One region of the Paenibacillus sp. FSL R7-0273 genome, then DNA from elsewhere that is predicted to be linked to it. Evidence: riboswitches for the same ligand, from Rfam matches in the RefSeq annotation. Region 1 holds a riboswitch; each other region holds the start of a gene.

The links. A riboswitch is a leader RNA that binds a small molecule or an ion and turns the genes downstream of it on or off. The one in region 1 is predicted to bind cyclic di-GMP.
Region 2: it holds a riboswitch for cyclic di-GMP, as region 1 does, so the genes downstream of both, R70723_RS32685 (anti-repressor SinI family protein) here and R70723_RS32470 (flagellar assembly protein A) in region 1, are expected to answer to the same signal.
Region 3: it holds a riboswitch for cyclic di-GMP, as region 1 does, so the genes downstream of both, R70723_RS34200 (choice-of-anchor A family protein) here and R70723_RS32470 (flagellar assembly protein A) in region 1, are expected to answer to the same signal.
Region 4: it holds a riboswitch for cyclic di-GMP, as region 1 does, so the genes downstream of both, R70723_RS02800 (transglutaminase-like domain-containing protein) here and R70723_RS32470 (flagellar assembly protein A) in region 1, are expected to answer to the same signal.

What each region holds. Positions count from the first base shown of each region.
Region 1 covers NZ_CP009283.1:7,003,156-7,010,824, reverse strand. The annotation lists gene R70723_RS32470 (flagellar assembly protein A) at 1-1,788, opposite strand, end outside; cyclic di-GMP riboswitch class I at 1,821-1,912, opposite strand; gene R70723_RS30120 (FUSC family protein) at 2,157-3,257, opposite strand; gene R70723_RS30115 (ABC transporter ATP-binding protein) at 3,552-4,676, shown strand; gene R70723_RS30110 (ABC transporter permease) at 4,666-5,478, shown strand; gene R70723_RS30105 (ABC transporter permease) at 5,468-6,295, shown strand; gene R70723_RS30100 (ABC transporter substrate-binding protein) at 6,292-7,365, shown strand.
Region 2 covers NZ_CP009283.1:382,007-389,675, reverse strand. The annotation lists gene R70723_RS01695 (aldo/keto reductase) at 18-995, shown strand; gene R70723_RS01690 (TasA family protein) at 1,088-1,915, opposite strand; gene R70723_RS31800 (TasA family protein) at 2,006-2,515, opposite strand; gene R70723_RS01680 (signal peptidase I) at 2,610-3,209, opposite strand; gene R70723_RS33685 (cell envelope integrity TolA family protein) at 3,223-4,263, opposite strand; gene R70723_RS01670 (helix-turn-helix domain-containing protein) at 4,680-5,021, shown strand; gene R70723_RS32685 (anti-repressor SinI family protein) at 5,118-5,270, opposite strand; cyclic di-GMP riboswitch class I at 5,298-5,383, opposite strand; gene R70723_RS01665 (2-oxoglutarate dehydrogenase E1 component) at 5,855-7,669, shown strand, end outside.
Region 3 covers NZ_CP009283.1:478,380-486,048, reverse strand. The annotation lists gene R70723_RS02110 (NusG domain II-containing protein) at 1-32, opposite strand, end outside; gene R70723_RS02105 (HD-GYP domain-containing protein) at 242-1,774, opposite strand; gene R70723_RS02100 (alpha/beta hydrolase) at 2,280-3,221, opposite strand; gene R70723_RS34200 (choice-of-anchor A family protein) at 3,375-5,516, opposite strand; cyclic di-GMP riboswitch class I at 5,610-5,700, opposite strand; gene R70723_RS32695 (alpha/beta hydrolase) at 6,883-7,669, opposite strand, start outside.
Region 4 covers NZ_CP009283.1:629,762-637,430, forward strand. The annotation lists gene R70723_RS02780 (phospholipid carrier-dependent glycosyltransferase) at 1-2,513, shown strand, start outside; gene R70723_RS02785 (glycosyltransferase family 2 protein) at 2,699-3,676, shown strand; gene R70723_RS02790 (GtrA family protein) at 3,666-4,067, shown strand; gene R70723_RS02795 (class D sortase) at 4,119-4,769, shown strand; cyclic di-GMP riboswitch class I at 4,892-4,972, shown strand; cyclic di-GMP riboswitch class I at 5,048-5,128, shown strand; gene R70723_RS02800 (transglutaminase-like domain-containing protein) at 5,142-5,951, shown strand; rRNA gene R70723_RS02805 (16S ribosomal RNA) at 6,318-7,669, shown strand, end outside.

The DNA.
Region 1 (7,669 bases):
GCTGGTGCCCGAGATTTGCCGGGCAGTGACCTTAAGCCCGGCTGTCAGCTGCGTTTTCTCCCCGCCGAAGGACTCGGCCAGCTGCAGGGTGATGGATTGGCCGGCCTCTACCTTGGAGCCGCAGCATACCGACTGCGCCATGAGAAATCCGACATTACCCGCTGCCAGCAGGGTGCTGCCTGCAGCGCTTTCCCCGTGAATATAGAGGCTGCCTCCCGACTGGAGCAGACTGTCCTCTGCCCCGGAAATATCAATCCGCACATTTCCTTCATGCATATGGAATACTCCATCCCGCAGCTCCTCCAGCAAATCCAGAAAAGTTCCGATTATATCATCGTTAATAAATTCGGTGAACTGCCGGGAGTGCAGGAATATCTCCAGCATATGCTTCAGCTGGCCGGTATCCACAGGAGCAGCCGGCCTGTCGCCGGCAAGAAGCCCCTGCAGCCCGCGTATCATGCCTGGAAGATGGGCATATTTGCCCTCCAGGAGGAGCAGCACAACCAGACCGTATTTCACCGGCTGCTGCCGGGAGCGGAGATTCTCCTCCAGCATCCGTGCGGCACTCCTGAGCAGATTAAGCTCTGCTATCAGCTGATCGGGGGACTGGTACAGCCGGTGCTGTCTTGCCCCGCAGTCACCGCAGTAAATATGGCTGTCCGTAACCTTGCCGCGGATGACTATGCTGCCGGTGGCGGCAATGACGGCATGGCGGACGTCGCCCGTTATGTATATGTTTCCTAATGCTTCTATAGTGGAATGCTCACTGATTCCCTGCGGCGCAATGATATCTCCAGCAAAAACAAGCGTCCCGTCAGCAGTTGTAGTACTTTCCGATATAACGTGAGTGTCCGGAAAATCAATCCGCATAGCCGGAGTGTCCCAGCCTGTAAACCGCGGGCGGCCCTCGCGGTTCGCTACAATATCCCCGCCCGGAAGCAGAGAGAAGCAATCGGAGGGGAGAAGGGTGATATCCTCCGGCTGCAGGGGCGGGAGAACACCGCCGAACACATCGTAGCCGGGCATTCCTTCCTGCGGAGGCAGCTTGCGGGCCAATATTTCGCCTGTCCGGACCTGGAAGACTGCGGCTGCGGGACAATCTGCATCAGGCTCCGGACAGTCTGCTCCGCTTGTGCCGGAGGCCTCATTTAAAGAGAGCCGGGCCACAGGCTCAAGCCGGCCGTTTCTTCCCGGCAGCGGAGCTTTACCCATAGCGATACAGACCGGCAGATAGGTCGGGTTATTCAGCTCTGCGTATAAGGCAGGGATATTCAGATTCGGCATGAAATAGCTTTTGGAGAAGTCGGCTACAATCTGATTAACGGTCAGCTTCGAGAGCAGCAGGTTATAGTTCGGTTCAGCCCGGACACAGACCTCAGCCGAGGCGGGGCAATTGACCAGCTTCCAGGCATATTTCTCTACACGGTAAAGGGTAAAATATGCGCTTAGCCCGTCCTCGGATACGGTAATCTGATACTGCGGCTTCTCGCTGATCTCCCAGCTCAGCTGGTCAGCTGGAGTAACCGCGGCTGGCTCGGTTGCTTTAATCCGGTTAATTCTGAGGACAACAGGGTGAATGGCAGAGATGACGGCAGCTTTACCGCCCGGTAAAGGGGGAGTGATAAATATCTGATCATTCTGCACAATAATTCGCCCGTTCTTCTCCTCTTGCCCGGCGGCTCCGCTTGGCTGCCTGGAGGTGAAGGAGGAGGATGCAGGATCAGAGGCACTGAAGGCAGGTACGGCGCTGAACGCATGCCGTGGCTGATCAAGAGTGTGGTGCGGCATAGTTATAACCTCGCTTTTTTCGATTATCAGAAACCGGCAGCCTGGCAGCCATAAATGCGGAGCACGCATCCTTAGGCCCATTGCTTTGCGTCCTGCCCTTTCGGACAGTTTGCCCTTATACATGAGACCATGATAAACATTCAGTATGAGGTCCTTTATTCGACCACGCTCGACAGAGAAGAATTTATTACTGGTACTATAGTACTGAATTTTAGAGGTTGCTGCAAATAAACTTAATTCTAATACTTGTGCAGCGGGTTATCAACTGTAAATTTGTCTAAAAATCACAGCCGGAGTAGGGTGTAATAGCAGACCGTGGGGCTTTATCTCCAATAGATACCGGGACACAACAAAAAACTCTCCCCGGCTTACAGCTTGTGGGAGAGTTTTTTGTTGACAAGGGGGAGGCTGCTGGCAGCCTTGCTTCTCGCCGGCAGGGGGCTGGCAGAAACAGCGACATAACCGGCTTGTTCAATAACATCCAGTACCCGGTTCAAATGGGAGAATACAGCGCCCAGATCGCGGATTGCTGTAAGTGGACAGTGCCCCTGCAGCTCCGAGAACCAGGACAGCTGAAGCTCCCGGGCCTCCTGCAGGCATTCCGGAAGCGGGCGTCCGGCTTCAGCGTCTGACAGCACCTTGGCCCCGTACAGGGCGATGCAGTCGGCGGTAGCTGCCATAACCTCGTTCATCCGGTCGGCAGCGGCATAATGTGCAGGCAGCAGGGAGAGCTCTTCGGCAATCTCCTGGACATAAAAGTGAACCTTCTGCAGATGTGCAGTAGCCTTGGCCAGCCCGTTCATCTCGTTGCGGCAGGGATAATGCGACAGAGTGTACAGCAGCTCCTTCTGCAGGCTGCTGCTCTTTGCCAGCAGTCCCGCAGAGCGCTTCAGCGTGTCACCGGCCGGTTCCCCGGTTCTGCGTCCTGCAGCGAGTCCGCTGAGCGAATCAGCGAGCAGCAGGCTGCCTTCGAGGGCCAGGCCCTTTACCTTGGCGAAGCCTTTGGGAGGAACAATAATCATATTAATCAGCAGGGCAATTAATACCCCGATCAGAGTCTCGGCTAATCTCCATACAACATACTGATCATGGTAAAAGGTAAGCGCGAGCACTGACGTTACCCCGACCTGGGAAACGGCCTGAACATTAATCCGGCAGGCGGTCGCAATACCGATGCCGAGCAGCAGGATCAGCAGAAGCGAGACGATGCCAATGTCCAGGAAGCGGCCCACGATCAGGCTCACCGCTCCGCCAAGCACAATGCCGAGCAGCCGGTAGCAGCCCTTTTCCAGTGAGGCTTTGACTGTGCCCTGTGTAATCAGAATGGCGGCCAGCGGTGCGAAGTATAAATACTCGTCGCCGTACAGGCCATGGACAGCCAGCCAGGACAGGGAGGCAGCCAGTGTAATCCGTATCATATATAGGGATAATCCGAATTTTTCAAGGCGGTCTTGTAACCCCTCGTTCATCTCAGTCATCTTCTTTCGTAAAAAGAGAAATTTGCAGGCTGTTTTCAGCCGCTTTCATTATAGCATCTCAGGCCGGGCGTGCAGGCGCTATATTTTACGAACTTGTTAAGTTTACGGCTGAGTTTTTACAATGTACGTTATCGCATATATGGGATTCATCCGATATGCTATATAATATGAAATGTTGTCGAAGCAGGGGCGGAATTGTCGGTGCGGGCGGAGCTTCGCCGGAGGACGCCGATTGCGCCCTGTGAGATGAGGGTAAAATAGGTTGTATTACATAAGGTAAGGAGGTTGTTAGCTATAGCTACCCCGGAAGGCACTATTATTTCTTTTGACCAGGTTACTAAGCAGTATGATGATGAGGAGGCCGTGTTAAAAGGCGTCAGCTTCGAAATCGAACGCGGCAAATTCTATACACTGCTGGGCCCGTCGGGCTGCGGCAAGACCACTATTCTGCGTCTGATCGCCGGCTTTGCCGAGCCGACCGAAGGCTCCATTTATCTGAACGGTAAAATGATCAACCACATTCCCGCCAACGAGCGGCAGGTTAATACTGTATTTCAGGACTATGCCCTGTTTCCGCATCTGAACGTGTTCGAGAATGTGGCCTTTGGACTGCGGATTAAGAAGCTCAAAAAGGATGTAATTACGCAAAAGGTTCAGGAAGCGCTGCGCTTCGTTAACCTTGTCGGCTATGACCAGCGTGCGATTAATGAAATGTCCGGCGGCCAGAGACAGCGGGTGGCGATTGCCCGTGCGATCGTCAATGAGCCGCAGGTGCTGCTGCTGGACGAGCCTTTGTCCGCGCTTGATCTGAAGCTGCGTACTGAAATGCAGTATATCCTGCGGGAAATGCAGCAGCGGCTCGGAATTACATTTATCTTTGTCACGCATGACCAGGAGGAAGCGCTGGCGATGTCGGACTGGATCTTTGTCATGAACAAAGGAAAAATCGAGCAGAGCGGCACACCAAACGATATCTACGATGAGCCGATCAACCGCTTCGTTGCCGACTTCATCGGGGAGTCGAATATTGTACCGGGTGTTATGATCGAGGATTATCTGGTGGAATTTAATGGCCACCGGTTTGAATGTCTGGATGCCGGGCTGCGGCCGAATGAAGCAGTGGAGATTGTCATCCGTCCGGAGGATCTGGAAATTTCCACGCTGGAGCAGGGCAAGCTGAAGGTGCGCGTAGATTCCCAGCTGTTCCGCGGCGTGCATTATGAAATCAGCTGCTACGATGAATCCGGCCACGAATGGCTGGTCCACTCTACCCGTAAGGCGGAGGTAGGCAGCGAGATCGGGCTTTATTTTGACCCGGAAGCGATTCATGTTATGCGCTTCGGCGAAACGGAGGAAGAATTCGACAGACGTCTGGAAGCTTACGGCGAGGTAGAGAGCCATGACCAATAAGGGCCGGTCGTATTATCTCATCCCTTATTACTTATGGATCGCCTTGTTCGTCATCGCACCGGTGCTGCTGATTATCTATTATTCCCTGTTTGATCTGGACGGGAAGCTTACACTGGATAATTACGTGAACTTCTTTACACCGGTATATATGAAAATGATGCTGAACTCCTTCTGGTATGCGTTCCTGATCACAGCGTTCTCGCTGCTCGTTGCGTATCCTGCAGCTTATCTGCTGACCCGCACGAAGCACAAGCAGCTGTGGCTGCTGCTGATTATCCTGCCTACCTGGATCAATCTGCTGCTGAAGACGTATGCGTTCATCGGTATTTTTGGCACCTTCGGGCCGGTTAACAGCCTGTTTGATGTCCTGGGCATCGGGGAGCAGCAGATTTTGTTCACCGGTTTCAGCTTTGTGTTTGTATCGGTGTATATCTTCATTCCATTTATGATTCTGCCGATCTTCAGTGCCCTCGAGGAGCTGAATCTGTCACTTGTAGACGCTGCCCGCGATCTCGGCGCCTCCGGGTGGACAACGTTCCGCCGGGTTATTTTTCCGCTGACAATCTCCGGGGTGCGCTCCGGCTGTATGGCGGTATTCATTCCGGCGCTGTCGCTGTTTATGATTACGCGTCTCATCGCCGGTAACCGGGTGATTACGCTTGGCACTGCCATTGAACAGCATTTTCTCGTTACGCAGGACTGGGGCATGGGCTCGACCGTTGCCGTATTCCTGATTGTCATTATGGCGCTGTTCATGCTTCTGACCGGCAGCTCGCGGAAAGGGGTGCGGCATGAAAAATAAAAACGGTCTCGCCAATATCTATCTGGTGCTGGTCTTCGTTGTCCTGTACGCACCGATTTTCTATCTAATGTATTATTCGTTCAACAGCGGCGGGACGATGCATAAGTTCGAGGGCTTTACGCTCGATCACTACCGGGAGGTGGTGCAGGATACGCGCCTGATCATTATTGTGATCAATACGCTCGTTATCGCGCTGCTCTCCTCATCCATCGCCACTGTTATTGCGGTCATAGGTGCATTAGCTATTCACCGCAGCCGCAGACGGCGCTCGAAGAACGCTTTGCTTTCGCTGAATAATGTCCTGATTGTCAGTCCGGACGTTATTATCGGGGCTTCCTTTCTGATCCTGTTCACGATTGCCGGCATTCAGCTCGGCTTCACCTCGGTGCTGCTCTCCCATGTGGCGTTCAGCATCCCGATTGCCGTGCTGATGATTCTGCCGCATCTGCAGGAGATGAGCCCGACGCTGACCGATGCCGCCCGCGACCTCGGGGCAAGCCGGATGAGTGTGCTGACCAAAGTGATTCTGCCAATCATTAAGCCGGGGATTTTCAGCGGATTCTTCATGGCGCTGACCTATTCGCTGGATGACTTTGCGGTAACGTTCTTCGTCACAGGGAACGGCTATGCTACGCTCCCTGTCGAAATCTATTCCCGGGCCCGGCAAGGGGTATCGCTGTCGATCAATGCGCTGTCGACCCTGATTTTCCTCTTTACCATTCTGCTGGTTATCGGCTACTACTTCCTGAACCAGCGTAAGAGCAAGCCGGCCGCTGCTGTAGCGGAGCCTGTGGCGGAAGCGGGGGTGCCGAGATGAAGCAGCTGGTAAATGCTTTTCTGGCGATTCTGCTGGTTGCCTTCGGCCTGATGTTCCTGGCCTCGCGCCTGAACTCGGCGGAAGGATATACCGGGGGGAATACGCTGACGATTTACAACTGGGGCGATTATGTGGATCCTGAGCTGCTGGAGCAGTTCCAGGAGGAGACGGGAATCACGGTCATTTACCAGACCTTTGATTCCAATGAAGCGATGCTGACCAAGGTGGAGCAGGGCGGAACGGTCTTCGATGTGGTAATCCCATCCGACTATGCCATCGCCAAGATGCGCGAGGAGAATCTGCTGCTGCCGCTAGATCACAGCCTGATCCCGAATCTGGCCAACATCGATTCCCGGTTCATGGACTTGTCCTTCGACCCGGGCAACGTGTACTCTGTGCCGTATTTCTGGGGAACGGTAGGTATTATCTTCAACCCTGATCTGACCGGGGATATTGATTTCAGCAGCTGGAATTCCCTGTGGGACAGCAGGCTGCATAATGATATTTTCCTGCTGGACGGAGCACGTGAGGTCATGGGCATGGCGCTGAACAGTATGCACTACTCGGTCAACGATACCGACGAGACGCACCTGCAGGAGGCGCTGTCCAAGCTGAACAAGCTCTCGCCTAACGTGAAGGCGATCGTCGGTGACGAGATCAAGATGCTGCTCGCCAATGAAGAAGCAGCTGCCGGAATCGTCTGGTCCGGCGATGCCTCAGAGATTATGGATGAGAACGACAAGCTTGATTATGTAGTCCCTGAGGAAGGGTCGAACAAATGGTTCGACAACATGGTCATTCCGAAGACGGCAGCCAATGTAGAGGGGGCGCACCAGTTCATCGACTTCATGCTCCGGCCTGAGGTCGCTGCCCAGAACGCCGAATACGTGGGGTATTCCACCCCGAACGTTCCCGGACTGGCACTGCTGCCGGAGGACATCTCCGGCGACGAACGCTTCTACCCGCCCGCCGAAATCACCGACCGCCTGGAGGTCTACGACAACCTCGGCAAGCGAATGCTCGCCCATTACAACGAGCTGTTCCTGAAGTTTAAGATGAACAAGAAATAAGGACTGGATCAACAGGCGCCTGATCGCGGTATAACCGCGGTTGGGCGCCTGTTTTGGGTAGGCGGGACTGGGAGCTGGGGGGGGAACCCCGGAAGCCCGGAAGCCCGGAAGCCCGGAAGCCCGGAAGCCCGGAAGCCCGGAAGCCCGGAAGCCCGGAAGCCCGGAAGCCCGGAAGCCCGGAAGCCCGGAAGCCCGGAAGCCTGGAAGCCTGGAAGCCTGGAAGCCCGGAAGCCCGGAAGCCTGGAAGCCTGGAAGCCTGGAAACCTGGAAACCTGGAAACCTGGAAACCTGGAAACCTGGAAAC
Region 2 (7,669 bases), 670 kb from region 1:
TGACGGAGGGATAGGTTTTGCTGAAAACGCTGCCACTTAACACACGGGGAATCCCCGCCAGCCGTATCGCCCTGGGCTGTATGGGCCTCGGAGGAGGCTGGGATCATGAGCCGCTGACTGCGGATAATATCCGCCAGGGACACGAGGCGGTCGAGGCTGCACTGGCTATCGGCATCAATTTTTTTGACCATGCCGATATTTATACCCGCGGCAAGGCGGAGAAGGTGTTCGGACAGATCTTCAAGGATCGGCCCGGGCTTCGCGGGGAGCTGATTATCCAGTCCAAATGCGGCATCAGGCTGATTGAGCCTGGGGATACAAGCAACACTTTTGATATCTCCGGGGAGCATATTCTGAGGAGTGTTGACGGCACCTTATCCCGCCTCGGCACAGATTACCTTGATATTCTGCTGCTGCACCGGCCCGACCCGCTGATGGACCCGGAGGAAATAGCCGAAGCCCTGCATCAGCTTAAAAGGTCGGGCAAGGTCCGCCACTTCGGCGTCTCCAATATGAGTGCCGCGCAGATCAGGCTGCTGCAGCATTATTGCGACGAGCCCTTCATTGTCAACCAGCTCCACATGAGCCTGGCCAAAATCAGTTGGCTCGATGCCATGGTCAGCGTGAACCGCGAGCCCTGGAAGGACATTACCTTCCCCGAGGGAACGGTTGAATACTGCCGCATGGAGAATATCCAGCTGCAGGCCTGGGGACCGCTGGCCCAGGGCAGCTTCAGCGGGCGTTCCCTCGAAGGCCAGCCGGAGAGCGTAGTGAATACGGCCGCTATGGTCAGCTCACTCGCTGAACAGAAGAACACTACTCCCGAGGCCATTGTTCTCTCCTGGCTGATGACCCATCCGGCGGCCATCCAGCCGGTCATCGGCACAGTGAATCCTAAGCGGATCGCCGCCTGCGCCGGAGCCGATAAGGTGGAGCTGACCCGCAAGGAATGGTACGAGCTGTATATCAGCTCCCGGGGGGAGAAGCTGCCATAGGCAGCCTTCTTCTATCATGCTGTTCATAATCAAAAGAGCGTCACCTCCGGTTGATCAGGCCGGAGGGACGCTCTTTTTCAGCTTCATAAATGTTAGTTGTTTTTCACCTGCTCAAAGGTGTTCTTGAAGGTGAAGTTTACGACCTTGCCTTGGATGACGTCATTGTCGATGGCTGCACCTCCGACACTGACAGTAGCATCATCAAGGAAAGTAACATTATATACGAGATGCATTGTTTTCTTGGCGGGGAGCACCAGATTTGGCAGAATAGCATCTTTCCCCGCTCCGCTGTTGTACAGATCCTTAAGTGAGCCTACATAAGCATCCTTAATGCTTACATTTACCGGACTGCCGCCACTAAGCACCTGATATGTTGTATTCAATAGCAATTCCCTTGCATCAGCGAATACACTTTGTGCTGTACGGGCAGAGTTCGGCAAATATTTGATAAAGGTTTTGAACGTCTGGTCGACTGCTTCATTGACCTTATTGACATCTTCAGTATTAAGCGTCACTCCGTCCGGCGTAGCCAAGGCGGCTACTGCAACCATCGCCTGCTCACCGAATGCAAGCGCATCTGCCTTTTGTCCCTCTGTTCCTTCAGGAAGCGCAATCAGATCGGTCAGCTTTGCATCCAGCGTTCCGGTATTCTTAATCATCATTGCACGGGTGTGGGAATCCTTCGGTGCCCATAGCCCAGTCCCCATACGGCCTGCATCCGTATCGTTGGTATAGAACATCGGTCCTTCAACCGGTACATCATAACGGTGGGTACTCAGGGTCAGTGTACCGGAGGTAACGGTATTGCCCGTATTCTGGGCAGAGCTGGTGAACAGCGCATAGGTACCGCCGCCAATCGCGGCACATAGCAGAACTACTGAAGAAAGTGCGGTAATGAGTAACTTTTTCTTCTTCATCATAATAATAAGCTCTCCTTAGGAAAAAGGGGGGAAATACCCCCTTTTGTCATTTTGTTTGATTAAAATAAACTATTGCTAAGCTGCCGATTATTAGTTGTTCTTAGTCTGCTCCGCATCCACCTTAATGCTGGCTGTTCCGGATTTGCCCTGATACTCATTGCCGGCATCTTTCGGGAATTCCACTTTGACGTAGATGGTCTCCGAACCGCCTACGGCCAGCACACGGTCCGTTATTGTAAGCGGTATCGTTCCGGCGGCATCAGAATATGCCTTAATGGTTACCGGATGGGTCCCCCCGCCTAAGTCGCCTCCTACAGCCAAGGCAAGATCATACCGCAGCTCCAGCGTGCCTTCATTGCTCACTACAACAGGCTGGATGCTGGAATCGCCGGGAGCCCAGTTGGTCAGATTAAAATATTTTGCGTATGGGGTATCTGTGTCCTCTTTATCCAGACCTACCTTAAGCGTGCCTGCGGCAAAGGTATTGCCTGTGTTTTGTACCGAGCTTGTAAAGATCGCGAAGGACCCTCCGGCAATTAAAGTAGCCCCCAGTGCAGTAGTCGCCATTGCCATTGCCATTGTCTTTTTAAGATTAGCCATTGTAATTTGTCTCCTCCTGGTCTCCATGCATGGAGAATATAATGGAATATTTATTGAATCTTCCCTGACCGCCTCAGCGCTTTAAAAGGAAGCATCAACCGTTCGTCACCGGCGGCAAATCACCGGCTGCTGTCTGCGGCTCTTCAGATTCTTCATCCATCCGCATGATTGCTTTGAAAATGGTTATAATCGACGAGACAACCAGGTAGACACCAGGGGTCAGGATTACAATAATGATGCCTGCAGTCGATTTTACCCAGTTCATCAAAAACCCGATTAAAGGAACCGTGAAGTCCGCGTAGCTGGCAACTACATTGCCTGCGGGAATCGGCGAAGGGTCCTGCGCATCGTTATTGTCACCTTTTGTAATATAGGCAAGCCCGGCGCCAGTGCCGCTAACGCTCACAATCCGGTGAGTGATCAGGCTGCCTGATCCGTCCACAGCTGTGTAGGTAATAACATCCCCCGGCTGAAAGGCTGTCTGCTGCGCTTCATCCTTCACCGGATTAACCGCAATGATAGCCCCGGTCTTAATTCCGGGCTCCATAGAACCGGACAGCACAGTCAGAATTTCCTTGCCCAGAACCTTGGGTGTTCCGCCGTTCATTCTGCTGGTTACCGCTGATATCAGCACGAGCAGAAATATCGCCATCAAGACATACATGAGTACATTACGGGTCCATTTGAGTATCACTTAGGGCAGCTCCTTATTTAAAATCTGATTTGTTTTGTCCTATTTTCACGGTTATACCGTCGGTCACAGGTACATCCGGGTCAGCCGGTGCCGTAGCTCCGGGAGTGGCCGGTTCCTCAGCCTCAGGCTTCGCCTGCTCCTCAGCTTCGGGCTTCGCCTGCTCCTCGGCCTCGGGCTTCGCCTGCTCCTCGGCTTCGAGCTTCGCCTGCTCCTCGGCTTCGAGCTTCGCCTGCTCCTCGGCTTCGAGCTTCGCCTGCTCCTCGGCCTTGAGCTTCGCCTGCTCCTCGGCTTCGAGCTTCGCCTGCTCCTCGGCCTCGAGCTTCGCCTGCTCCTCGGCGGCCTTCAGCTCCTGCAGCACATCTGCTGCCTGAGTGTACAGCTGCGAGGCTTCATCAGCATAAGCTCCGGCTTGAGAGGCGGCTGTCAGCGCCTGCTGATAGGCTGCCTGCACATAGGTATCCACCCGAACGGTAGAGGCAAGCTTACGGACCATCTCCTGGAACTCGATGATGGACAGACTGGCCTGAGCCAGCAGCTGTTCAAATACAGGAGCATCCGTGTGCTGAGCTGCTTCAAGCTGTTCAAGGGTGACGCCAAAGGGTAACAGCCGAACGCTTATGTCCTCCCTCTGCTGTGCAAGCTCCTGCTGCGAGCGCAAAGAGTAGGCTTCGAGCTGAGCCAGTAATTCAGCTGCAGAAGCGGCAGCTCCGCGTGCCTGCTCGGCAGCCTCCTGTATGCCGCTGATCTGTCCCTCTGCGGTTCCGGAAGCTGCGTTTGTATCCGCAATGTCTGCGAACGCCCCTTTCGCTGCCTCACGCTTCAGAACAGCCCGGTTCATCGCTTCGCTGGCCTGATTAGCCAGCTGATCCACTGTTACCGGAAAAACAAAGGCACTTGTAATACCCGATTCTGCCGCTGTGCTGCCGGTAATAAGCGCATACGTCGGGGAGGTAATCTGACCGATGCCATAGGCGGAGATCACCACAATTCCCGCAAGCTGCGGAAGGATTAACCGGCGGTTTTTTTTCTTGCGCGAAGTTCGTGAAAGCCTCACAGGAGCCTCTCCTTTGGTAGTCCGCATATGCCATGCAAACTAGTTCGTCTATCAGTCATTTGATCTTTATGAAGAACATATAATGTTCGTTATAAAGAACCTTGGCATAAGTATATGTCATGTTCCCAGAATATTTAAACCTTCATTTTTAAGCAATATTCGTTATAAAGAACGATTCTAGTTTGTTTTCCTTAATTTATCTGAGGTTTACTCACGTTTTCGTACTTTTTAAAGAACAACATCAAGGAAATTGGATTTTATCAGTTATGCAGATTGAAGCTGCTGCGGGGAGTGAAAATGAGGTGAACGGTAATGAAATGATTCTGAATGGATTCATACACCGCTTCGATAGTGCTTTGTCCGTAGTAGGGTTATTTGCTATACTGTTAACAAAAAGTGCGGAGGGGCGTTTAACTGTGCCGGAACATTTAGGAAATCGCATTCACCAGCTCCGCCTGGAGAAGGGCCTGTCCTTATCCGAACTGGCGGATAAGGCTGATGTGGCGAAATCATACCTTAGCAATGTGGAACGAAATATTCAATCCAATCCCTCTATCCAGTTCATCGAGAAGATGGCCGATGCACTCCAGGTATCTATTCATATCCTGCTGTACGGCGAACCGCTGGAAGCGCAGGAGACTACACTCGACGGTGAATGGTTGCGTCTTGCACAGGAAGCTATGGCTTCCGGAATAAGCAAGCGTGAATTCAAGGAGTTCCTCGATTATCAGAAATGGCGGCTGGAGCAGAAGGAATAGCTGCCAGGAAACATATACATTCCTATTCAGCAAAAAAGGGCACAGCCTCATTCGCTGTGCCCTTCTCTGTATGTAACATCCGGATGACCCTCTGCATTACATCGCCTGTAACGCCCTTTCACTCAGAAACCGGCGGATCTCCTCCGCCTTGAGGCCGGCCTGCCTGGCCGCCATCATTAAATACACCCATTCCAGATCCAGATCACCCGTTTGCAATTCTCTGTCATTCCCCTGGTTGGACTTATCCAAGAAATCTCCTCCTAAGATTATACGTCCCCAGGCAGTCCGGCCATCATAGTATTTCTACATTAGATCCGAGACTTTGTGCCCCTGTCTTTCGTCCAGGTTTACCCTTTACTGGACCCTTTACATGAAAGGATCTGGCTACAACCGGTCATTAAAAGTATGAAACCGCTCTCTGCAATAACATTATATAGCATCCCATTAACAAAGTGTGTCGATTGTTGGAAATATTCTGAGCGAATATCTTCGGAATTTACGATTCATTTTGTAATATTTTGATTAAACTATATGAAAACTGTGCGCTATGACCTATGACTAGCTGGATACCAGGCTATTTTCTCAGAATAAAACATAGACTTATTTACCCTCTTTCCCGCTCTCTAATCAGCCCACAGCATTTATAATGGTTCTGGATGAATAACGGCCTGAATCATACCATTTTGCGAACGGTATAGCACAAAGTATGAATTGATTAGCTGACCCCAAAGTAGCACAATAGAGGTGCAATGAAACCGCAAACATATCAGCCCCACCAGCCGCTGGTGCTTTTCCTGGCGCATGTGGGGTTCATCCGTTAGGAGGATGTATTCATGGCAGCCAAAGGACCTTATAATGAATCCGTTTGGAGCAGTTATCACGGACCGAATCTGGGCTATATTCAAGACAAGTATGAACAGTTTATCAATGACCCCTCTTCAGTAGAACCTAATTACCGCGATCTATTTACTACAAACGGCCCTCCGCCGATGGCACCGGTAACCGAGCAGGCTCCGCTGCCTGCTGTAACAGGGGATGCCGAATGGCTGAAGAAAGCCGTAAGAGCCTCCAAGCTGATCGCTAACATTCGTATACATGGCCACCGCGCCGCCAATATCGACCCGCTTGACCGCGGAGAGAATCCGATGGCCCAGTGGCTGGACTTCCGGACTTATGATTTGACCCGTGAAGATCTTACAGCTATGCCTGCCTCGCTGATCTGGGAGAATGCGCCCGGAGATGTTAAAACCGCCTGGGATGCGGTGCAGCGGATGCTGCAGGCTTACACCCGGACTATTGCTTATGAATTCGGGCATGTGCATGAAGAGAAGGAGCTGCGCTGGCTGAACAGCCAGGCCGAGTCAACGAGCTCACCCGCTCCGCTGAATAATGATGAACGCAAGGAGCTGCTGAACCGGCTGATTCAGGTGGAGCAGTTCGAGACCTTCCTCCATAAAACTTTTGTCGGCCAGAAGCGTTTCAGCATTGAAGGCAACGATGCGCTGGTACCGATGCTGGATGAAATTGTACGCGCAGCCGCACATGATGGTGCCGAGCATATTCTCATGGGCATGGCTCACCGCGGACGGCTTAACGTTCTGGCTCACATTTTGGGCAAGCCATATGATATTATTTTCTCAGAGTTCCATCATTCTCCGAACAAAGAGCTGTTCCCTTCCGAGGGCTCGATGGGCATCAACTACGGCTGGACCGGGGATGTCAAATACCATCTCGGCGCAGACCGTGCCGTACGGCATGGGGAAACGGTTCGCACACGGATTACGCTGGCCAACAACCCGAGCCATCTGGAATTCGTTAACCCGGTAGTCGAGGGCTTCACCCGCGCCGCACAGGAGGACCGGAGCAATCCGGGATTGCCTAAGCTGGATACCAGCAAGGCTATGGCCGTGCTGATGCACGGCGATGCCGCTTTTCCCGGCGAGGGGATTGTCGCGGAAACCCTTAATATCGGCAAACTGAAGGGTTATCAGAACGGCGGTACGGTGCATATTATCGTCAATAACCGCATCGGCTTCACTACGGAGAGTGAAGATTCCCGCTCCACCCATTATGCCAGTGACCTGGCCAAAGGCTATGAAATTCCGATCGTGCATGTCAATGCCGATGATCCGGAGGCCTGCATTTCCGCAGTCCGTCTGGCCAGCGCTTACCGCAATCTGTTCAAGAAGGATTTTGTTATCGATCTGATCGGCTACCGCCGCCACGGCCATAATGAAATGGATGATCCCGAGACAACCCAGCCGGTTGTCTACAGTAAGGTCCGCAATCATCCGACGGTCTACAGGCTGTATGCTGAACGTCTGCAGAGCGAGAGGGTCCTTACAGCAGAAGATGTGAAGCGTATGAGCGCTGAATCAGAAGGCGTCCTGCAGGCGGCCTTTGAATCCATGAAGGAAGGCAAGCATAAAAATGGCGAGTCCAAGACGTCGGTTGTGCTTGAAGCCGAATCCAGAGCTCCGCGGTCTACAGCGGTTCCCCTCGGTACCCTGCAGGAGATCAACCGCGAGCTGCTGACTTCACCTGCCGGCTTCAAGGTATATCCGAAGCTGGAGCGGATTCTCCAGCGCCGCAAGGATGCGCTGAAGGACGGGGAACGGGTTGACTGGGCGCTGGCCGAGACGCTGGCC
Region 3 (7,669 bases), 760 kb from region 1:
ATTGAAATAAGCAGCACATCTGCGCGTTTCATAGAATTCTCCTTATTTTTTAATTAAAAACCAGACTTAATAATTATAACGGTCTCCCTTAAAACCTTCAATGAATGTAGTCGTTAATTGTCGGTTTTAAGCTTACGTTCACAAAATAGGCACGCAAAGCAGAAGCGGATACCCCCATAATCTGGATAGTATCCGCTTACGCTCCGAAGGCACGGCAGAGGCTGCTGCTGCCGCCCTTCTGCTATCCGGTCCGGCCCGGATACTCCCTCTTGTCTACATTTACATTTTTCCCGAAGTATGCCAGAAATAACCCGGCGAACTGCGGATCCCACTGGCTGCCCCGGCCCTTCTCCAGGATAGCCAGCGCCTGCTCATGATCCATCCCCTTGCGGTACGGCCGATCCGAGGTCATCGCATCGTAGGCGTCAGCTACCGCAATGATCCGCCCGTGCAGCGGTATGGCGGTTCCCGCCAGGCCGTCGGGATAGCCTTGGCCGTCATAGCGTTCATGGTGGGAGCGCACTCCTTCCAGGTAAGGGGCCATCTTCTCCACCGGCTCAATCTGGCGCAGGATATTTTCGCCGAGCACCGGATGGCTTTTGATCCGGTCAAACTCCTCATCCGTCAGGTTACCCTCTTTGAACAGGACATTGTCCGGCACGCCGATTTTGCCGATATCATGCAGCAGCGCTGATTTGCGGAGATCGTCCAAGCTTTGCCCGGTCAGGCCGGCCAGTTGTCCGATAATAACGGAGTATTCAGCCACCCTCAGCGAATGTCCGGCCGTATAGGAATCCCGGGCATCCAGCGCGACGGCAAGAGTTGTAAAATAACTGTCCAGCAGCTGCCTGCTCTGCTGCTCACGGTCCTGAAGCCCGCGCACCATCATATTGAAGCCGGCAACGAGCTTAGAAAACTCATCGGAATATTCATCCTGTACCTGCAGAAGCCGTCCCTCTTTGATATTATTCATAGCCTTATACAGCTCGTTAATCGGATGCTGTACGCTGTTGGTAAGAAGCAGGGCTGCAACCGAGGAGAAGAAGGTACCGATCAGCAGCACCATTCCTGCCCAGGTCCAGTAGTTCTGGAAACCGACAAGCATGCCTGTTCCCGTATTGTTCATGCGGATATGGGTAGCCATTATAAACAAGAACAGCGGAAATGTACCGATCAGCATACAGCTGATCAGAAATTTCGGGCGGATTGGCACAAAGACATGCCCCTCCAGCGAAAAATCAATATTGTGCAGCTCCATTGCCCGGTTTCTGAATTCCTTAATTAAAGGAATGATAGCTGAGCAGGTAAGGTAAAATTCAATCAGCGCATGCATGCTCGCAACCAGAATGGCTCCGACCACTGCCATCACCAGATAAAAATAAGGAATGGTAAGCAGACCGGCATGAATCATCCAGATCGTCATCAGGGACGCAGGCAGAGAAAGCCCCATAAGATGCGGCCCGAGAATCCGCATAACGGCATGCCTGGGCAGCTGATGCGTCTGCAGATAAGCCTTCTCCAGCACTGCCAGCTCAGGCTGCGGCTCCAGCAGAGCCGCACGGATCGGCCTGATATGCCTGACAAACACACTGATCTCCGTAATAGCCATAATTGTGAATGAGAGCAGCAATACAATTAACAGCCGGCCGTACTCCTCCATGCTGATCTCCAGAGAAGAGAGCAGTATCAGGCTTCCTACCGCCAAGACCGCAACAACGGAGCCAAATAAGTAATTGCCAATCTGCTTTCTTAAAAATGCCCCGTATATATTCATTAGCACTCCCATCCCCGGTCTTACCCAGCCCCTATTTTACATTTGCTTTTTTTTATATATCGCGCTATAATATAGGAATATTTGTTTAGGTGTATATGTATCCCCATCAAGAAGATGTCAGGCCGATAGCTTTACTTCTTTCTTTTATCGGCAATTTGGACACAAAATCTTACGTTTTCTTGCATGACTCTTCCTTTTTATGAGATTAAATTCGAATATAGCATTCCGACTCACACTGGCGCGGCCTCGGAGCCGCAAGGACAAGAGAGAGGTAGGGCTCTTGTCGTTTTGGAAGGATTATCTCGCCATACGGCTGCTGGAAATAACAAGGAATTACGACACCCGTCACACTCACGGACGGCGGGGGATGAAATATACCTATAAGACATGGACTTGCTGCTTATCCGTTGCAGATAAGCACAGCCGTGTGTGGAACATATTAGTGCCCGGTAACCGCAGCTTGCGGGTGCCGGGCACGTCTACTTTTCCGGGACTTATTCCGGTGTCACTGTACATACCGCCCGACAAAACTGCTTACCTTGGCAATATACCCCGTCTTATCTGTGTCATAGGCCAGACCATGTCCTGCCCCGTGCACGACCAGCTTCTCTTTTGGTGCACTGCAGGCCTGATACAGCTCCTCCATCATGAAGAAGGGCACGAACTTGTCAGCATCCCCGTGAATGAACAGAATCGGGACCCTGGCTTTTCTGACCTGCTTGAGCGCCGAGGCTTCTCCGAAGGAGTACCCCGCCTTGATCCTTGTAACCAGACTGGCACACTGCACAAACGGAAAGCCCGGTAAACGGTACATCCGCCGGAGCTGATAGGACAGCTGTGCTTTGACCGAACTGTAGCCGCAGTCCTCTATGACAGCTTTGACCTGCACCGGAAGCGGTTCCCCCGCAGTCATCAGCACGGTTGCCCCGCCCATGGAGACCCCGTGCAGGACAATTTGTCCCTCTGCACCTGTCTCTTCCAGTACCCATTCAATCCATTTCACAACATCATGACGCTCAGGCCAGCCGAAACCGATATAATTCCCCGTACTTTGCCCATGCCCTCTCGCATCCGGAAGCAGCACATTATAGCCCAGCCGCTCATAATACAATTTCGCTATTGCTCCCATGTCCTTTCCCTTTCCGGAATAGCCGTGGGCAATAATGGCAGTACGGCCTGCAGCCTGCTCAGACGCCAGAAAATAACCCTTTAGCTCCAGACCATCTCCTGAGCGCAGCTGAACCTCCCGGAAATGCTGGCGCGCAACCCACTCAGCTCCTTCTCCCCAGGAGGCACCGGCAACAGGCGGGTCAAGCTTCAGATCCGGGCTGCTGGCCAAAAACTCCTTTGGTGCGCGCTTGATTGCCACACCGTAGAAAAAAAATCCCGCATAGCTCAGCGCAGCAGCGGCTATGATCAGCACTGCCGCTATTACAATTAACCACATACCACAATCTCCTTTATATTCAGTCATCCGTCTCCCTATTATAAGCCTTTCCGCACAGCCGCAGAAAAAAGGCTGCCCGGAGTCTATCTTCCGGCAGCAGCCTTTAAGATAACCCGGCGGAATCACCCTTTCATCCGCCGCGGTCTTACCGTTTTAGCTTTTACGTTTGCTGGTTCTGGTTCTGCTTAGCAGCAGGCCCAGGACAGCCAGGGTCAGACCTGTAATATAATATGGAGCCGGACTCGCTTCTCCGGTTTGCGGCAATGTAGCCGCTGCTGTGGCACCCGGATCGGTAACACCGCCCAGCGGTATTTCATCATCAAGGATGATTTCATCATCCGGACCCGGTCCGGCTGTCGGACTCGGCTTCGGTGTTGCCTGAGGTGATGTTACTCCTCCTACGGCTGCAGTCGCACTTGCGACAGGTCCAAGCGGTACGGGATTATCGTCGATCTCCAGCTCCTCATCTGTCACAATCGTTCCGATGACTGTCGGACCGGCCGGAGTCGGAGGGGTTCCGCCCGGAATAGCAATTACACTCGTGGGCGATGCCGTTGCCGGCACTGTAGGACCAGGCGTTACAGCGCTTGTTGGTGCTGCTGTTGGTGCTGCTGTTGGTACTGCTGTTGGCGCTGTTGTTGGTGCCGTTGTTGGTGCTGTTGTTGGTGCCGTTGTTGGCGCTGTTGTTGGTGCCGTTGTTGGCACTGTTGTTGGTGCTGTTGTTGGTGCCGTTGTCGGTGCCGTTGTCGGCGTTGCCGTCGGCGTTGGCGTCGGTGCCGCTGTCGGCGTTGCCGTCGGTGCCGCTGTCGGCGTTGGCGTCGGTGCTGCTGTCGGCGTTGGCGTTGGTGCTGCTGTCGGCGTTGGCGTCGGTGCTGCTGTCGGTGTTGGCGTTGGTGCCGCTGTCGGTGTTGGCGTCGGTGCCGCTGTCGGTGTTGGCGTCGGTGCCGCTGTCGGCGTTGGCGTCGGTGCTGCTGTCGGTGTTGGCGTTGGGGCCGCTGTCGGCGTTGGCGTCGGTGCTGCTGTCGGCGTTGGCGTTGGTGCCGCTGTCGGTGTTGGCGTTGGCGCCGCTGTCGGCGTTGGCGTTGGTGCCGTCGTCGGCACTGGTGTCGGCGTTACTGTCGGTACTGGTGTCGGCGTTACTGTCGGTACTGGTGTTGGCGTTGCCGTCGGTACTGGTGTTGGCGTTGCCGTCGGTACTGGTGTTGGCGTTGCCGTCGGTACTGGTGTTGGCGTTGCCGTCGGTACTGGTGTCGGCGTTACTGTCGGTACTGGTGTCGGCGTTACTGTCGGTACTGGTGTTGGCGTTGCCGTCGGTACTGGTGTTGGCGTTGCCGTCGGTACTGGTGTTGGCGTTGCTGTCGGCACTGGTGTCGGCGTTGCTGTCGGCACTGGTGTCGGCGACGGAGTCGCTGTAGGCGTTGTTCCGTTGTCGCGGCCAGTGTAAGGCTTATGGTGGAACTCTCCGCTTCCTTCCAGGGAGGCTCCGATCATGCTTCCGTTAATCTGCCCGTTGTTAAAAGTAATTGCTGCATTCGGTGCCAGTACAGTCCCCATGATACCGATGCTCTCCATCCGCAGGGCTGTCGCCTGCGGGAAGTTATAGAGCACTTTATTCTGGCTTACACCCTCCAGCCCGTTTCCGTTCTTGAACGTGACTGAAGCTCCGTCTATATTAACGATAACAGTAGAGCCCGCCGGTGCATTAATCCGCAGCTCATTGGCACCCGTAAGCGTGGTTCCTGAAACCGAGAATACATTTAATACCGGATCGGTACCCGTCAGTTTAATGTTTCCATAGTTGTCTTCCGTCTTGCCGTTCACTGTCAGAGCTGCAAGCTGCAGAGACTTGGTGCGGAGCAGGGCAAACTCTGAAGCAAAATGAATTACATTCGCCTCCTGCCGCAGCGTCCCCGTTCCGCCCCGCGGTTTGCCGGAGCCTGAATAAGTGCCGCCGTACACGGCACTACCGTTAACTTCTCCATTCTCATAGGTGAGATTGCCGCCGGCCACAAGTGAATCCATCTCTGCAATTTCTGCTGCACTCAGGCTAGGGCCTACAGAATATCCCTGGGTAAGGGTAATGTTGCCTCCGGCAGCCATTCTGCCTTCAGAATCACTGTGGTAGCCTTTAAGATCACCGAGAATAAATACATTGTACTTACCCGCAATACCCGGGAGGGGATTGCTGTCAGCCCTTATCTTACCCTGGCCGGCCGAAGCCAGCCAGCCGCTGATCAGCAGAACTGCAGCCATAGTCAGAGCAAAAGATAATTTGAATACGGATTTACGTTTCATTATTAATTCCCCCCGTAAGATGCGTATAAATTCCAGTTATAGCAGCACCTACATCAACAAACGAACAAAAAAAGCCGCCAGGAAGTCGAGCTCCATGGCGGCCGGACGATCATAGCCCTCTCTCAAGGACTGTAGACTCCTGGCTTTGCGTCCCGCACTTTCGGGCGGTTTGCGATTATACATGAGAAAGTATGTAATTGAAATAGAGTAAGTAGTCTATGACATTTGTTACTTTAGCACTAAACTTAGTGTATTCCCTGACTCGTATTTTTGTCAATCTATTCCTTATAATATTTTTCCATAAAAATCGATTTTTCTGAAAAGACAGGCCTTCAGAGCTTTTTTTCAGCTGTTGATCCCTATAATTCTATTAATTGTCCAGCCAATCCTCTCTTATACTCCTGAATACTCGTATTTCAATACTTAAAAATCAAACTATTCAAACGTTGTAATATAGTATATTTGAACTATTTTATTTTTAAAGAAATGCTCCGCCGCTTCATTATTCTTTTTTATATCCCATTCTATGCTTGTCAGTTTCATAAAAGGCATACTATCTTCACTCAGACGAAAAAAAACTGCCTGACGGTTACCCGCAGACAGTTCATCCCACACTTATTTCTATTATATAAAAAGCTGCAGCCAGCCGAACATCGACATCCAAAGCGGAATACTTAAAAACAGGCCAAACACCAGACCGCGGCGGAGACTTCCTTCATGATTCATCCTCAAGCTCCTCTTTTCGGCGAAAATTATTTTTAACTTTAGTATTACAAATTTAATATAAAACAATTCCGGAAACTTTATTGTGAAATATGTCACATTATTCTGCGTTTATAAAAATAAATAAAAGGCCTTGCCATGGGAGTTGGCAAGACCTGAAGGGTACCATATACACTGGGGGGGTGTCTGGTCTATTCAATATAAAGGATCTACCTGAAAATAAGCTGATAGGAAGCTAAAAATTACATTAAAATCGTCCAGCAGCCCAAGGTGCTGATTACCACCACCAGCGCTACAGGATAAAGAATTTTCCGGCTCACCTTATCTCTAAAGGTAAAAAACAGACAAAGCATACAAAGCCACGCAATAAGGAGACTGCCCATTTCCTATGCATACGCTCCTTCCTGACCTCTAATCTATATTAAGAAGATACCCGTGCGGTACCTCATACATACCATTTTAACCGGTAAAATTTTTTCTCCTATATATAGAAGAAAAGCGCAGGCTCCGGTAATATCCGGAACACCGCGCTGCATCAATAGTTGTCATTCCAGCCTGTGCCTGCATGAGTACGGTCTCTTGCTCCCTTACTAATATAAAGCATACTGGTGATTTGTCAAATCGGTACGGCCAATGTAGGCCGTCAGATACAAAGCTCTGCGCCCTCCGCCGCAAAAACAAAGCGCAGCATCGGGCTGAACAGGGGCTGCAGCACGGACATATGCCCCTCTCCCTGAAATTCATTATAGGCCAGCCGGCTGAGCCCGCCGCCGGTATAAGGGACCAGGCGCTCATAAAATGCCCTGGCGTTCTCCAGCATGCCTCCCTCCTCCGAGCCGAGGCCGATCATCAGGGAACAGGTAAGCTCTCCGCTGCGCAGCTTCTCCTCCAGCTCAGGCAGCATATCGAACAGCACCCGGTTCTTCCACCAGAGGGACGGACTGCCGGCGATATAGGTACTGAACAGCCCGCTGCGGCAGATCATCGTATATAGGGTGAAGAAGCCGCCCAGCGAATGACCGAACAGCGCCGCCCGGGTGTGATCCACGCTGTATCTTCGGCTGATCAGCGGCATCAGCTCGAGTCCGATGAAATCGAGAAAAGCATCGGCCCCGCCGTTCACCGGCCAGGGCGAGCCGTCGGGACGCAGTCCCTGCTGCGTATCCGGCACAGTGAGGTCCCTGAAGCGCCGCTCGGCCACAAACGGCCCGTCTGCCGGATAACCGATGGAGACAACCATACCGGACGGAAGCCCCCGCGGATGGCGGGTCTGGAGCCGCATCGCATCATTCAGCGAAGCAAAGTAGGCGTTGCCGTCAACAGTGTACAGCACCGGGTATCCCTCCGGCGGGGCTGGCTTCAGCGGAAGATGGACAAAGATCCGGTAAGTCAATCCGTTGTAGAGCGAGGTCATATCCCACACCTCGGTT
Region 4 (7,669 bases), 920 kb from region 1:
TTTATCATCACCGGGCCTGGAAGCAGCTGGCCTACGGCGCGCTGTACGGCCTCGGGGCCTTTATCCTGCTGGCAGCTCCATTCTTCTGGAATAACGGCGGCTTCATCGGGCTGATCGATCTGTATAAGAGTACTTTGTCATCATATCCGTATTCGACGGTTAATGCGTTCAACCTGTATGCCCTCACCGGGCCGATGTGGTCAGCGATGGATGTAACCTGGCTGGGCATCACTTACCGTGTCTGGGGTTTTATTTTTATCCTGGCCGCAGTTGCAGCAGCAGCCTATTATTCATTCCGCAAAGACCGCAAGGAGCTGTCCAAGTCTTATTTTATAGCGATCGTACTAATTGCCGTCGTCTTCGTGCTCGGCACCAAAATGCATGAGCGTTATATCTATCCGGCTCTCATTCTCTGCCTCTTCAGTTATATGGAGAGCAAGGACCGGCGGTTTCTGACGATGTTCCTGGGCTTTACGCTGACGCAATATATTAATGTCGGCTATACCCTGGCTCATCTCAATGCCGGCGGCAACCCGCCGACAGACGGGATTGTTATTGTTACATCTATAGCCAATCTCGGATTGCTGGTCTATACGCTGTATACCGGGTATATGGTATATATCCGCAAACAAATCAAGCCGCTTGCCCCTCCGGCTACAGCCGCTGAGCATTATGCAGCTGATCTGGCGCTAGCTGAAAGCATCCGGCCGCTCGAAGCCGCAGGCAAGTCCAAGTTCAGGCTGCAGCGTAAGGACTGGATCTGGATGCTTGCCATTACGGCAGTTTATACAGTCATTGCCCTGGTTAATCTCGGTTCAACTAAGGCGCCGGAAACGTTATGGGAGCCTGCAGCCATCGGCGAGAGCTTCTATGCTGATCTTGGCCAGAGCAGACAGCTGGAGAATGTAAAGATATTCGGCGGTGTAGGTACCGGTAAGTTTAAGCTCGAATTCAGCGAAACGCCGGACGTGTGGGGAAGCCCGCTGGATGTAAGCGAGGATGTCGGCAATGTCTTCATCTGGAAAAGCCAGCCGCTGAACGTAGCAGCAAGGTATGTGAAGCTTACTGTAACTTCGCCTGGATTCACTCTGAATGAAATTGCTTTCTATGAGCAGGGAGGGAACAAAACCCCGCTGCCTGTAGCCGGTGTAACTCCGGATGCCGGTGCAGCTGCCAAAAGAGGCGAGCCTGCCAATCTGTTTGATGAGCAGTCGCTAGTTCCGGCACACTCAAATTTTATGAACAGCACTTATTTTGACGAGATCTACCATGCCCGTACTGCATATGAGCATTTCCACGGCATTGTAGCTTACGAAAATACTCACCCGCCGCTCGGCAAAATTCTGATCGGAGCCGGGATGGAGCTGTTCGGCGTCAATCCGTTCGGCTGGCGGATTATCGGCACCCTGTTCGGGGCGGCGATGCTGCCGCTGATTTATATGATGGGCCTACGGCTGTTCGGCAGAACCCGTTACGCTGCGCTGGCAGCCGGATTGTTCGCGCTGGATTTCATGCATTTTACCCAGACGCGTATTTCCACCATTGATGTGTACGGCGTATTCTTCATCATGCTGATGTTCTATTTCATGCAGCGCTATTTTACAATGAACTTTTACCGTGTTCCGCTGCGCAAAACCCTGGTTCCGCTGTTTTGGGCAGGCCTCTTCTTCGGTATAGGGGTTGCGTCCAAGTGGATCGTTCTGTATGGGGGAGCCGGGCTGGCAGTTATGCTCGCGTTATCGCTGTTCGACCGCTATAGGGAATACAAGGCAGCAGGGCGTATGCTTGCAGAAGGAAAGCTGGGTGACCAGGAGATCAAGACCGCCTGCCGGACAGCCGACAGATCCTTCTGGAAGAACACTATCATTACACTTGCCAGCTGTGTCGGCTTCTTTGTCATTATTCCGGTAATAGTCTATAGCCTGTCCTTTATTCCGGTGCTGTCCGTTACTACAGAAGGCTATACTATAAAAGGGCTGATTGATGCCCAGAAGAACATGTATAACTATCACAGCCAGCTGGTAGCCACGCATCCGTTTTCCTCCTCCTGGTGGGAATGGCCGTTTATGAAACGTCCGGTCTGGTTCTTCAGCGGCGGTGAAGGACTGCCGGAGGGCCAGGTGAGCAGTATTGTTACTATGGGTAATCCGCTGATCTGGTGGACCGGGATTTTTGCAATGCTTGGCGCAGTGTGGCTTACCATCAGGAACAAAGAGAAGCACCTGTACATGCTCTGGATCGCCTTTTTGTCGCAATATGTGCCATGGATGCTCGTTCCGCGCGAGACGTTCCTGTATCACTATTTTGCAATGGTGCCGTTTATCATCCTGGCTATTGTATATGTAATGAAACAGCTGGACAGCAGGGTTCCCGGAGCCTCCAAAATCCGTTATGCTTATGTGGCTGCGGCGGCTATACTCTTCATTATGTTCTATCCGGTGCTGTCAGGAATGCAGGTTAGTGCCGACTATGTAAATATCGTGCTGCGCTGGTTCCCTTCCTGGGTATTCTAGGGAGGAGCCAGCCCTAATGAAGTAAAGCTCCATAAAACTAAGGCGTATGCTTTCGAAGCGAGTTTTGTACGAAGTAATACAGGGAAGCTCATGCTCACAAAACAAAGTGTATGCTTCCGGAGCGAGTTTTATTGCGAAGCATCTCAATGAAGTAAAGCTCCATAAAACTTTTAGGAGGAACAAAGGTGAAAGCCAGATACAGTGTAATTGTCCCGATGTACAATGAGGAGGAGGTCATCCAGCATACGTATGAGCGCCTCAAAAAGGTTATGGACGAATGCGGCGACTCCTACGAGCTGGTCTTCGTTAACGATGGCAGCCGTGACCGTACGGCTGAGATTATGCGCGGGATCAGCAGCCGTGACGGGAATGTCAAGCTGATTGACTTCTCGCGCAATTTCGGCCATCAGGTCGCGATTACCGCCGGGATGGATTATGCTGAAGGGCAGGCGGTGGTTGTTATTGATGCCGATCTTCAGGACCCGCCTGAGGTTATCCTGCAGATGATTGCGAAGTGGAAGGAGGGCTATGAGGTGGTCTACGCCAAGCGGCTTAAGCGCCACGGGGAGACTCTGTTCAAAAAAGTGACCGCCAAGCTCTTCTACCGTCTGCTGAGCAGCATGACAAGCGTGGAGATTCCTACCGATACCGGTGATTTCCGGCTGATTGACCGCAAGGTATGCGATGTGCTGCGCGGCCTGAAGGAGAAAAACCGTTATGTCCGGGGGCTGGTAAGCTGGGTAGGCTTCCGCCAGACGATGGTTGAATATGTGCGTGAGGAGCGCTTTGCCGGAGAAACCAAGTATCCGCTGAAGAAAATGGTCCGGTTTGCCCTGGACGGCATCACCTCCTTCTCTCATAAACCGCTCAAAATCGCATCCTATGTCGGCTTCTTTCTGGCCTTTTCCAGTTTCTTATATCTGTTCTTCATCCTGTTCCAAAAGCTGTTTACCACCTGGGCGGTTCCCGGCTGGACCTCCATTGTAGGCGTCAATCTGCTGTTTAACGGGATCGTGCTGATGCTGCTCGGGGTGATCGGCGAATATATCGGGCGGATCTACGATGAGTCGAAGGACCGGCCGCTGTATATTGTACGGGAGACCCGGGGGTATGAGGACGGTGAATATCCTGACAAGCGGGAAGGCAGACGTTATGAAAAATAAAAAGCTGAATGCGGGGTTTATCCAGTTCCTTAAATTTAACGCCGTAGGATTGCTCAATACATTAATCGATTTTGCAGTATTTACATTGCTCCATTCACTGGGGCTGATGAATGCGCCTGCGCAGGTTATCTCCTATAGCGCGGGTACAGCCAACAGCTTTTTCTGGAACAAAAAAGTGACCTTCCGCGACCGCGATGCTGGTAAGAGCGGCTCTGACCGGCTGCAGCTGGTGAGGTTCATCATCCTCAATCTGGCGGTGCTGGGAATTTCGGTGCTGCTGATGCATATGCTGACGGTCAGCTTCGGGATTCAGGTGCTGTTTGCAAAGGTGCTGGTTACCGGCGTTACCGTAATTATTAATTTTATTGGAAGCCGTATGTGGGTGTTCTAGGCAATTATCAGGGCAAGGGGGACCTTGTCCCGGACTAACGGAGGGATCTTCATGCGCAAGCTGTCCTATTTGATCATATTGGCAGGCGTCCTTATCATGCTGTATCCAAAAGCAAGCGAGTGGTACAACGACCGGCAGCAGGCCAAGCTGCTGGAGGAAGCAGAGCAGGCTTACAGTGAGCTGGCCCCGGCGCCTGGACCGGATTTGCAGAAGCCTTATGCTGAGGTAACCCAGCTGCTGGCTGATGAGTCGGCACAGGAGGAAGAGGCACCGCCGTCAGAAAAGCCGTCTGAGGAGATTACAGTGGGCGGCAAAATCACCGGAATTATCGAAATCGACCGGATTGAGCTGAAGCTGCCTGTTCTTGAAGGAGCAACTAAGGCTAATCTGAAGCATGCTGCTGCTCATATGAAGGAGACGGCTCCGCTGGGTGAGGTGGGGAATGCAGCCATTGCTGCGCACAGATCCAGAACGGCAGGCAGGCTTTTTAACAGGTTGGATGAAGTGAAGATCGGGGATACTATCAGAATTAAGACAAGTACAGAGGCTTATGAGTACGAGGTATATGATATTTCTATTGTGGAGCCGACAGATGTATCGGTGCTGAATGGCAATGATACGGACTCTATCCTCACTCTGATTACCTGTGATCCGCTTGTTAACCCTACGCACCGGCTGATTATCCATGCTAAATTGACTTGAGACCGGATATGCAAACAGATTTTTCACATAATAGAAAGAATTTTAATAAAAAATGTTGAAAATCTAGTAATTTAGGTATTGTATCTGGGCAGGAATATGGTAGTATATAACTATAAAAGCACGCACGATAACGGCAAACCTATCGAAAGGTAGGGACGCAAAGCTAAAGGGCCTTCCCGCAAGGATGGCAGCCAGCTACCGAATGAAGGGCTTTTTTTGTTGGCTATCTAATCCAGAATCTAGTATATTTGGAAGATTGAGAGAATAGATAAAGCTGCACACGATAACGGCAAACCTATCGAAAGGTAGGGACGCAAAGCTAAAGGGCCTTCCCGTAAGGATGGCAGCCAGCTACCGAAAGGAGTTTTATCCATGAAAAAATTCTATTTCATGCTGTTAACATTGTTCGTAGTGGTTACTTCCGTTCAGACAAGCACAGCTTCTGCTGCAACTGCAGACTCAAGCTGGTTGAATACATCGAAGCTAGACCAAGGTGTTGTTGCAGTATCCTATGATGTACCTGCTGATAAACGCATCAAACTCATGATCACTAAAGACGGCAACAGCTACACTTACAACCTGTACGCTTCCCAATCGACAGAATCCTTCCCGCTGCAGCAAGGCAACGGCACATATAAAGTATCTGTTCTGGAGAACACAACCGGCAACAAATACAAAGTAGTATCCTCAGAGAATGTAGAGCTTAAGCTCAGCAATACTAACGCTGTATACCTGAGTTCCGTGCAGAATGTTAAATGGACCTCTTCCGATAAGGCAGTACTGAAAGCTAAGCAGCTTACACAGGGCCTGACTACTGATGAAGCTAAGGTTAAAGCAATTTATAATTACATCGTAGCCAACGTTAAGTATGACAACACATTGGCTGCTACAGTAGCACAGGACTATATCCCTAGCAATGACAACACACTGCTGACTAAGAAGGGCATCTGCTACGATTATGCTTCACTATTCGCAACAATGCTGCGCAGTGAAGGTATTCCAACTAAACTGGTTATGGGTAACACCAGCTATGTATCGACCTACCATGCCTGGAATGAAGTTTTGCTTAACGGTAAATGGGTAACAATTGATACTACAGTAGACGCTGGATTGGCTAAGAACAGCAAAGATGCTGGCCTTACAAAAGTAGCAAGCAAATATAGCGCTGCTAAGTTCTATTAATAACGAAAGATATATAGTCTTATCAAGACCCCCCGCTTAGATTTTTAAGCGAGGGGTCTTTTTTTGCCGAGGGGGGTTGCTTTTTGTAAGAGATGTGGGGTATTATAGGTAAGCGTTGTTAGAGCGCGTCAAAGTTTAGCTGAAATTGACCGAATAAGAAATTTCAAAAAAAGCTTGCGCTTCTGAAACAAACGTGATATATTATAAGAGTTGCTGCTGATGAGATAATCATTAGCGACGACGAGCTTGATCTTTGAAAACTGAACAACGAGTGAGTATCGGAAATCACTTCGGTGAGATCCAAAAGTAGAGAATGTAAATTCTCGTCAGATGTTTCAAAATGAGCAATCGCTCTTTCTAAATACCAATTTGGAGAGTTTGATCCTGGCTCAGGACGAACGCTGGCGGCGTGCCTAATACATGCAAGTCGAGCGGAGTTTATCCTTCGGGGTAAGCTTAGCGGCGGACGGGTGAGTAACACGTAGGCAACCTGCCCCTTAGCCTGGGATAACTACCGGAAACGGTAGCTAATACCGGATAATTTCTTTTTTCTCATGAAGGGAGAATGAAAGGCGGAGCAATCTGTCATTAAGGGATGGGCCTGCGGCGCATTAGCTAGTTGGTGGGGTAACGGCTCACCAAGGCGACGATGCGTAGCCGACCTGAGAGGGTGAACGGCCACACTGGGACTGAGACACGGCCCAGACTCCTACGGGAGGCAGCAGTAGGGAATCTTCCGCAATGGGCGAAAGCCTGACGGAGCAACGCCGCGTGAGTGATGAAGGTTTTCGGATCGTAAAGCTCTGTTGCCAGGGAAGAACGTCCGGTAGAGTAACTGCTACCGGAGTGACGGTACCTGAGAAGAAAGCCCCGGCTAACTACGTGCCAGCAGCCGCGGTAATACGTAGGGGGCAAGCGTTGTCCGGAATTATTGGGCGTAAAGCGCGCGCAGGCGGCTATTTAAGTCTGGTGTTTAAACCTTGGGCTCAACCTGAGGTCGCACTGGAAACTGGGTGGCTTGAGTACAGAAGAGGAAAGTGGAATTCCACGTGTAGCGGTGAAATGCGTAGAGATGTGGAGGAACACCAGTGGCGAAGGCGACTTTCTGGGCTGTAACTGACGCTGAGGCGCGAAAGCGTGGGGAGCAAACAGGATTAGATACCCTGGTAGTCCACGCCGTAAACGATGAGTGCTAGGTGTTAGGGGTTTCGATACCCTTGGTGCCGAAGTTAACACAGTAAGCACTCCGCCTGGGGAGTACGGTCGCAAGACTGAAACTCAAAGGAATTGACGGGGACCCGCACAAGCAGTGGAGTATGTGGTTTAATTCGAAGCAACGCGAAGAACCTTACCAGGTCTTGACATCCCGATGAAAGCATTAGAGATAGTGCCCCTCTTCGGAGCATCGGAGACAGGTGGTGCATGGTTGTCGTCAGCTCGTGTCGTGAGATGTTGGGTTAAGTCCCGCAACGAGCGCAACCCTTGACTTTAGTTGCCAGCAGGTTAAGCTGGGCACTCTAGAGTGACTGCCGGTGACAAACCGGAGGAAGGTGGGGATGACGTCAAATCATCATGCCCCTTATGACCTGGGCTACACACGTACTACAATGGCCAGTACAACGGGAAGCGAAGCCGCGAGGTGGAGCCAATCCCAGCAAAGCTGGTCTCAGTTCGGATTGCAGGCTGCAACTCGCCTGCATGAAGTCGGAATTGCTAGT